Regions from separate parts of the Blautia sp. An46 genome, predicted to be linked through region 2. Evidence: riboswitches for the same ligand, from Rfam matches in the RefSeq annotation. Region 2 holds a riboswitch; the other holds the start of a gene.
What was found. A riboswitch is a leader RNA that binds a small molecule or an ion and turns the genes downstream of it on or off. The one in region 2 is predicted to bind thiamine pyrophosphate.

Region 1 (4,070 bases), on a different contig from region 2:
ATAGATAAGGGACTGCTTCCCGCCGGGGATTTAAGAACCGACAGGGGAGCAGTTTTTTGCTGTCTGCTTTTGCACAGAAAAAGAATTTGCAAATAGGAGAAAAGGGTTATAGAATAGGGATATCAAAACAGGAAAGTCTCAGAAGGGGAGAGACTTTAAAAGGAGGTATTTCTATGAACATTTGGCATGATATCAGTGAGGAGCGGATCTACCCCACAGATTTTATGGCGGTGATCGAGATCGAAAAGGGGAGCAACAAAAAATACGAGCTGGATAAGGAGACCGGCATGCTGTCACTGGACAGAATCTTATTCACTGCAACCCACTATCCCATGAACTACGGTTTTATTCCCAGAACTTACGGAGACGACAAGGATCCTCTGGATGTGCTGGTACTTTGTTCTGAATCAATTCTGCCCATGACCCTGGTCAGGTGCTACCCTATAGGTGTTATGAAGATGGAAGACGGGGGAATGGGAGATGAGAAGATCATTGCCATTCCTTATGGAGATCCTACCTATATGGGTTATACAGATATCCATGAACTGCCGAAGCACATTTTTGAGGAGCTGAAGCACTTCTTTACTATCTACAAACATCTGGAAGGAAAAAGTACCACAGTCAATGAGTTCGGCGGCCCCATTGCGGCAGTGGAAGTTATCGAAAAATGTATGGAGAATTATAAGAAAAAATTTGTAGATCAAACAGAGGAAGCCCAGGCATAAAAAGGGCGGTCAAAAACTTGAAAGGAAGACTGGAAGAACGGCCATGGAGAATCTTATTTTTAGTCTGAATGCTACGATACCTGTATTTTTGCTGATGGTCCTGGGACTGGCTCTCAGGAAAATCGGCTGGATCGACGAAGGGTTTGCTTCGAAGATGAATCAATTTGTCTTTCGGGTGCCTTTGCCGGTGCTTTTATTCCAGGATCTGGCTACCGTAGATTTTTATGAAATGTGGGATGGAAAATTTGTTCTTTTCTGTTTTGTTGTCACATTTCTGGAGATTTTCCTAGCCGGTCTTCTCTCCCTTCTTCTGAAAGACCGGAGCACCAGGGGGGAGTTTATCCAGGCTTCTTACCGGAGCAGCGCTGCTCTCCTGGGGATTGCTTTTATCCAGAATATTTACGGTTCTGCTGGGATCGCCCCCTTGATGATCATTGGCAGTGTTCCTTTGTATAATATAATGGCGGTAGTGGTCCTTTCTTTCTTCAGCCCTGAAAGAAAGACCCTGGACGGAAGTACCGTTAAGAAGACTTTGAAAGGGATCATTACAAACCCCATTATTATTGGTATTCTGGTGGGAATGGCCTGGTCTCTGCTGAGACTGCCTTTGCCCCAGATTGCTCAGAAAACAGTCAGTAGTATAGGGGCGACGGCAACCCCTCTGGGCCTGATGGCCATGGGAGCTTCCTTTGATTTCAAAAAGGCTCTGGGGCAGAAAGGACCGGCAGTAGCTGCCTCTTTTCTGAAGCTGGCAGGATTTGGCACCCTGTTCCTTCCTTTGGCGGCAGCTATGGGATTCCGCCAGGAAAAGCTGGTAGCCATTCTGATCATGCTGGGTTCGGCTACTACAGTAAGCTGCTATGTGATGGCGAAAAATATGGATCATGAGGGAACGCTGACTTCCAGCGTGGTTATGCTGACTACACTGGGAAGCGCTTTTACCGTCACTGCCTGGCTGTATATTTTCAGAACTCTGGGGATGATCTGAGAAGGGCTGTCTGGTTGATAAATTTATCTTGACAGAAAAGAGAGAGAAGTTTATACTGAAAAAGTAAAAAACAGGGGAGCTTGTAAACAGGCTGAGAGGAAGTTGTGAACTTCGACCCGGGAACCTGATTTGGATAATGCCAACGTAGGAAGAAAGAAGAGATTTCAGGAGATGGCAGAGTCCGTCTCCTTTCTTTTTGTGCGATAAGCTGGACATGATATTGCGTCAGATAGGATATTCCCCTATCCGATCAAAAGACTCTTCAGAAGACAGATTTCTGAAAGAAGTCCCAAGCTAAGGTTCCTTACGAAAACAGAATACTGATCACAGTTGAGAGTGAGCCAACGGGTTCATGAAGGGGTGCACCACCACGGGTGTATTACTTCGTGAACCCTTTTTTAGTCTATGTAGCTGTCCCATTAATCATTTTCGAGAATATTTACACATTTTACTGCTTAGTCTGCGCTGCTTTGAGCCTATGGTCTCAAAGCTGTGCTCGACAAATTCGCATAAAATGTATAAATATTCCTGAAGTATGACTAATGGGACAGCACCATAGAATAAAACCTCTCTGTGTGGCAGAAATTCTGGAAAGGAGAGGAAGATGATTGTAAACGGAGAAAGAGCAGCCTGGGAGGCCGGTCTGACAGTGGAGAAGCTGCTGGAAGCAAGAAATTACCGGCAAGACCGGGTTGCGGTGGAAAAAAACGGAGAGATCGTTCCTAAGAAGAATTATTCCACAGAAGAGATCCTGGAAGAGGACAGGATCGAGATCGTCAGTTTTGTTGGAGGAGGCTGATCTTATGGAGAAAAGGATTCCATCCAGGGAAGAACTGCAGAAAGCCCTTCTTGCCCGGTGCACAAGGGAAGAAGCGGAAAAATTGTGGAATGCCAAGATTGCGGTGGCAGGCCTTGGGGGTCTGGGCTCTAATGTGTCGGTGTTTCTGACCAGAGCAGGAGTGGGACATCTTCATCTTATTGACTTTGATAAGGTGGATATGACAAATCTGAACCGGCAGCACTATTTTATTTCCCATCTGGGTATGGATAAGACAGAAGCACTGAAAGAGCAGCTTCTTCAGATCAATCCCTGGCTGGATATTGAGACCAGTTGTGAAAGGGTTACGGAAGAAAATATTCCCAGGCTTTTTCAGAATGCAGGTATTATCTGCGAAGCTTTTGACAGGCCGGAGAATAAAGCTATGCTGGTTAACGGCTGTCGGGAGTTTTTTCCTGAAAAACCTCTGGTCTGTGCCAGCGGCATGGGAGGGTTTGGAAGGAGCAATGATATCGTCACCAGACAGGTGGGAAGAAATTTCTATCTCTGCGGAGACGGGACTTCCGGGATCGAGGAAGGACAGGGGCTTGCAGCCCCCAGAGTGGCCCTGTGCGCAGCTCATGAGGCAAACCTGATCCTGGAACTGATATTAGAAAAAAATTAAGAAATGAGGGAAGAAAAATGAACCATACAAAAGACACTTGGAAAATCGGTAACCACGAGTTTACTTCCAGATTTATTCTGGGATCCGGGAAATATTCTCTGGATCTGATAAAGGCAGCGGTAGAGCAGGCAAAAGCCCAGATCATTACCCTGGCTCTTCGCCGGGTAAATGAAGGCGGCGCCGCCAATATCCTGGATTATATCCCCCAGGGCGTCAGTCTTCTGCCCAATACTTCCGGAGCCAGAGATGCCCAGGAGGCAGTGCGGATCGCCAGGCTTTCCAGAGAAGTCTGCGGCAGCGATCTGGTAAAGATCGAGATCATGCGGGATACCAGATACCTTCTTCCGGACAACCAGGAAACCATTAAAGCTACAGAAATCCTGGCAAAAGAAGGATTTACTGTTATGCCCTATATGTATCCGGATCTTAATGCCGCCAGAGATATGGTCCAGGCAGGCGCCGCCTGTATCATGCCTCTGGGAGCGCCCATCGGCTCCAACAAAGGCCTGTGTACCAAAGAATTTATCCAGATCCTCATTGATGAGATCGATCTGCCCATTATTGTAGATGCCGGCATCGGAAGACCTTCCCAGGCCTGCGAGGCTATGGAAATGGGGGCAGCGGCAGTTATGGCCAATACTGCTATTGCAACGGCAGGAGATGTGCCTCTTATGGCAGATGCCTTCCGCAAGGCTATAGAAGCAGGAAGAGAGGCTTACCTTTCCGGACTTGGAAGAGTTATGGAAAAAGGAGCCAGCCCTTCATCACCCCTTACAGGATATCTTCAGGACTAGGAGGCAGAGGCAATGAGTCAGGAAAATCACGTAAACGAAAGTATCATCAACGAAGAAGTAAAAGAATTTCTGGAAAAAGGAAAGCGGACGGATCACATGAAATATCTGCCGGATATGGAAG
Region 2 (4,070 bases):
TTTCCGCAGTGCCTACCTCGGCAAATGTAAAATACTATGCAGAAATCGTGGCAGAGAAAGCTATGCTGCGAAAGCTGATCAAAACCACGGAGGAAATCAGCAACGCCTGTTATCTGGGAAAAGAAAAGACACAGGATATTCTGGAAGTTACGGAGAAAAAAATTTTTGACCTGGTCCAGAACAGGGGAAGCCAGGAATATGTGCCTATCCGCCAGGTGGTGCTGAACGCCATAGAAAAAATTGAGAAGGCTTCCAGAAATCAGGGAAGTGTTACGGGAATTCCTACTGGATTTATCGATCTGGATTATAAGACCTCCGGATTTCAGCCCTCAGACCTTATACTGGTAGCGGCGAGGCCTTCTATGGGAAAGACGGCTTTTGTCCTGAACATTGCCCAGTATATGGCTTTTCACAACAATGTAACCGCTGCCATCTTCAGTCTGGAGATGTCTAAGGAACAGTTGGTAAACCGTCTTCTGGCCCTGGAGTCCAAGGTGGATTCCCAGAATATCCGTACAGGAAACCTGGAGGATGAAGAATGGGCCAAGCTGATAGAAGGGGCAAATGTTATCGGAAATTCCAATCTGATCATTGATGATAAGCCGGGCATTTCTATCTCAGAGCTGAGATCTAAGTGCAGAAAATATAAAATGGAGCATAATCTGGGTATTATCTTTATCGATTATCTCCAGCTGATGACTGGCAGCGGAAGAAGCGAGTCCAGGCAGCAGGAAATTTCAGATATATCCCGTTCCCTGAAAGCCCTTGCCAGAGAATTAAATGTTCCTGTAGTTGCTCTGTCACAGCTGAGCCGTGCAGTGGAACAGCGGCCTGATCACAGACCTATGCTTTCCGACCTGAGAGAGTCAGGAGCTATCGAGCAGGATGCCGATGTGGTCATGTTTATCTATCGTGATGATTATTATAATAAAGACTCTGAAAATAAGAATATTGCAGAGATCATCATCGCAAAACAGAGAAATGGTCCTATCGGTACGGTAAACCTGGTATGGATGCCAAATTATACGAAGTTTGTGAATATGAAAAAATAAGAGCTGTCGCATTAGATAGAGTCGAGAATATTTATACATTTTATTCCTGATATATGTCTAATGTGACAGCTCTTTTTACTGAAAAATCATTCGTCGTAGATGCTGACGATTTCTCCTTCCAGGATACGGTTCATGTTCTTTACTGCACAGAAGTTGCCGCACATACTGCAGGTGTCTTCTTTTTCCGGTTTTGCCTGAGCTCTGTAGCGTCTGGCCTTTTCAGGGTCAATGGACAGACGGAACATTTCTTCCCAGTCCAGATTTTTTCTGGCTGTACTCATCTGACGGTCCCAGTCGGCAGCTCCCTTAATGCCCTTTGCGATATCTGCAGCGTGGGCTGCGATCTTTGAAGCGATAATGCCTTCTTTTACGTCATTTACATCAGGGAGTCTCAAATGTTCTGCCGGAGTTACATAGCAGAGGAAGGAGGCGCCGTTGGCTGCTGCAATAGCGCCGCCGATAGCGGCTGTAATATGGTCATATCCAGGAGCAATATCGGTTACCAGAGGTCCCAGTACGTAGAAAGGCGCTCCCTGACAGATGGTCTGCTGTATTTTCATGTTGGCCTCAATCTGATTCAGAGCCATATGTCCCGGCCCTTCGATGATTACCTGGACATCTTTTTCCCAGGCCCGTTTGGTCAATTCTCCCAGAGTCACCAGTTCTTCAATCTGAGAGATATCTCCTGCGTCTGCAATACATCCAGGCCTGCAGGCGTCTCCCAGGCTCAGAGTTACATCGTATTCCCTGCAGATATCCAGGATATGGTCGTAGTGCTCATAGAAAGGATTCTCTTCACCGGTCATTTCCATCCAGGCAAAGATAATGGAGCCTCCTCTGGAAACGATATTAGTAAGACGTTTATTTTTCTTGAAACGTCCGGCGGTAGCTTTATTGATCCCTACATGGATGGTCATAAAGTCCACTCCGTCTTTGGCATGCATCTCTACAATATCAATCCATTCTTTGGAAGTGATTTCCTTCAGGGGTTTGTGATAGTAGACAACGGCATCGTAGATAGGAACGGTTCCGATGATTGCAGGGCACTGGGCAGTGAGTTTTCTCCGGAATTTCTGGGTATCACCGAAGGAACTAAGGTCCATAATGGATTCTGCCCCCATTTTTACTGCGTCATTTACTTTTTCAAGTTCCATATCCAGGTCTTTCCAGTCTCTGGAAGTACCAAGATTTACATTGATTTTTGTTTTCAGCATAGAGCCGATAGCATTAGGCTCCAGGCAGGTATGGAGCTTGTTGGCAGGAATCACGGCCTTTCCCTGGGCCATCAGCGCCTGAAGCTCTCTGACATTTATTTGTTCCTTTTCTGCCACTGCCTCCATCTGAGGGGTGATGATTCCCTGGCGGGCAGCGTCCATCTGTGTTGTATAGCTCATAGGTTTCCTCCCATTAAATATTGCCGGAGAATTTCTGAAGGATGTGAGTAAAATGATGATTCCCTGGCGGGCAGTGCTCCGCCGGTGGGATTCTGACTGGAGAACATTTCTGCAAAACCCGAAGGACTTTTCTATAGAAAAAATCTGCACCTAAATAGGGTGCAGATATAGAAATACTCCATGTATGCTATATAACACTCCCTACGTTGGCATGATCCAAATCAGGTAATACAGGTCGAAGTCTCAGGCGCTTCCTCTCAGCCCTTCAGGGCTCCCTGGCTGTTTTTCTTAGTGTATCATCCAGGATAGGACTTGTCAACGCTTTTTGTCGAACATATTTTCTTGCATTTCAGGACAGGTCTGCTATAATTGTTGGAGAGAAAATGTGAAAGGGGTCAGTATATGGAGGAGACCATTTACTCAGTTTCTCAGGCAGTAAAGTTTTTGGAGGTTCAGTCCCATGTGCTGCGGTACTGGGAGGAAGAACTGAAATTGCCGATAAAGAGAAATGAGATGGGACACAGATACTACACCCGATGGGATATTCAGGTATTCCTGAGTATAAAGGAACTGAAGAAAAGGGGGTATTCTCTGAAGGAGATTGGAGAACTGACGCCCTTTTTCTACAAAAATGAGACTCTCAGGAAGGACAGGACCGGAGAAAAGAAAAAGACAGAGGGAGCTCAGAGAAAAAAAGAACAGGGAAAAATCCCTCCGGAATTTATGGAGCTTATCAGCCGGCTTGTAGAGCAGCGGCTTCAGGAACAGAATTCAGAGGAAGCCCGTTATAAAAGACTGGACCAGCGAATCAGAGACTGTCAGCAGTCCAGAAGAGAGGTGGCTGCGTCGGCGGAGAAAAAAGGCCAGGGAAAGAGAAGGCTGCTGGGAAGGACCGGAAGGAAAAAGAATTAGCAGAAAAGGAGTTGTGGAATTGATATGTGCCATGGCTCCTTTTTTATCTATAGGAAAGTCCCTTTCTCTATAAAACAAAAAAAAGACTGGTACACAAAATCCTGTGTACCAGTCAGCATATGTAAATAATTAGCCTTCTACAATAGCTTCTGTAGGACATACACTTGCGCATGTTCCGCAGTCAACACATGTATCAGCGTCGATTACATATTTGGAATCTCCTTCAGAAATAGCTTCTACTGGACATTCTCCTGCGCATGTTCCGCAGCTTACACATTCGTCTGTAATTACGTATGCCATGGTTGTACCCTCCTTTATAATTCTGAATATGTAATTCAGTTACTACGCTTATTCTAATATATTTATTTCAAGAATACAAGTCTTAAATTCGGTACAATACATGGGAATCTTATTATTGACTGTACGGGTAGTGCACTAACAGGTTATGTGACCGAAAATGGATAAAAACAGTTGAATATACTGGGAAAAGGGATTATAATAAAACAGAAAAAATTTTAAGGAGGAAATATCCATGAAAGTAACACCAGAGATGACAATCGGTGAATTGATCCGTTTAGATGAGAATATCGTTCCAATTTTAATGAGAGCCGGTATGCACTGTATCGGATGCCCTTCTGCTCAGGGAGAGTCTCTTGCAGAGGCCGCTATGGTTCATGGAATTAACGGAGATATGTTAGTTGCTCAGATCAAC

Region 1: linked by a shared signal. The riboswitch ahead of thiS (sulfur carrier protein ThiS) and the one ahead of thiC (phosphomethylpyrimidine synthase ThiC) in region 2 are both predicted to bind thiamine pyrophosphate.

What each region holds. Positions count from the first base shown of each region.
Region 1 is NZ_NFIF01000018.1:24,662-28,731, forward strand. Features, by position in the region: gene B5G00_RS13905 (inorganic diphosphatase) at 174-725, shown strand; gene B5G00_RS13910 (AEC family transporter) at 769-1,713, shown strand; TPP riboswitch at 1,776-1,881, shown strand; gene thiS (sulfur carrier protein ThiS) at 2,318-2,512, shown strand; gene thiF (sulfur carrier protein ThiS adenylyltransferase ThiF) at 2,517-3,155, shown strand; gene B5G00_RS13925 (thiazole synthase) at 3,173-3,949, shown strand; gene thiH (2-iminoacetate synthase ThiH) at 3,962-4,070, shown strand, end outside.
Region 2 is NZ_NFIF01000022.1:44,821-48,890, reverse strand. Features, by position in the region: gene dnaB (replicative DNA helicase) at 1-1,052, shown strand, start outside; gene thiC (phosphomethylpyrimidine synthase ThiC) at 1,139-2,446, opposite strand; TPP riboswitch at 2,628-2,734, opposite strand; gene B5G00_RS15685 (helix-turn-helix domain-containing protein) at 2,849-3,358, shown strand; gene B5G00_RS15680 (DUF362 domain-containing protein) at 3,488-3,658, opposite strand; gene B5G00_RS15675 (DUF1858 domain-containing protein) at 3,891-4,070, shown strand, end outside.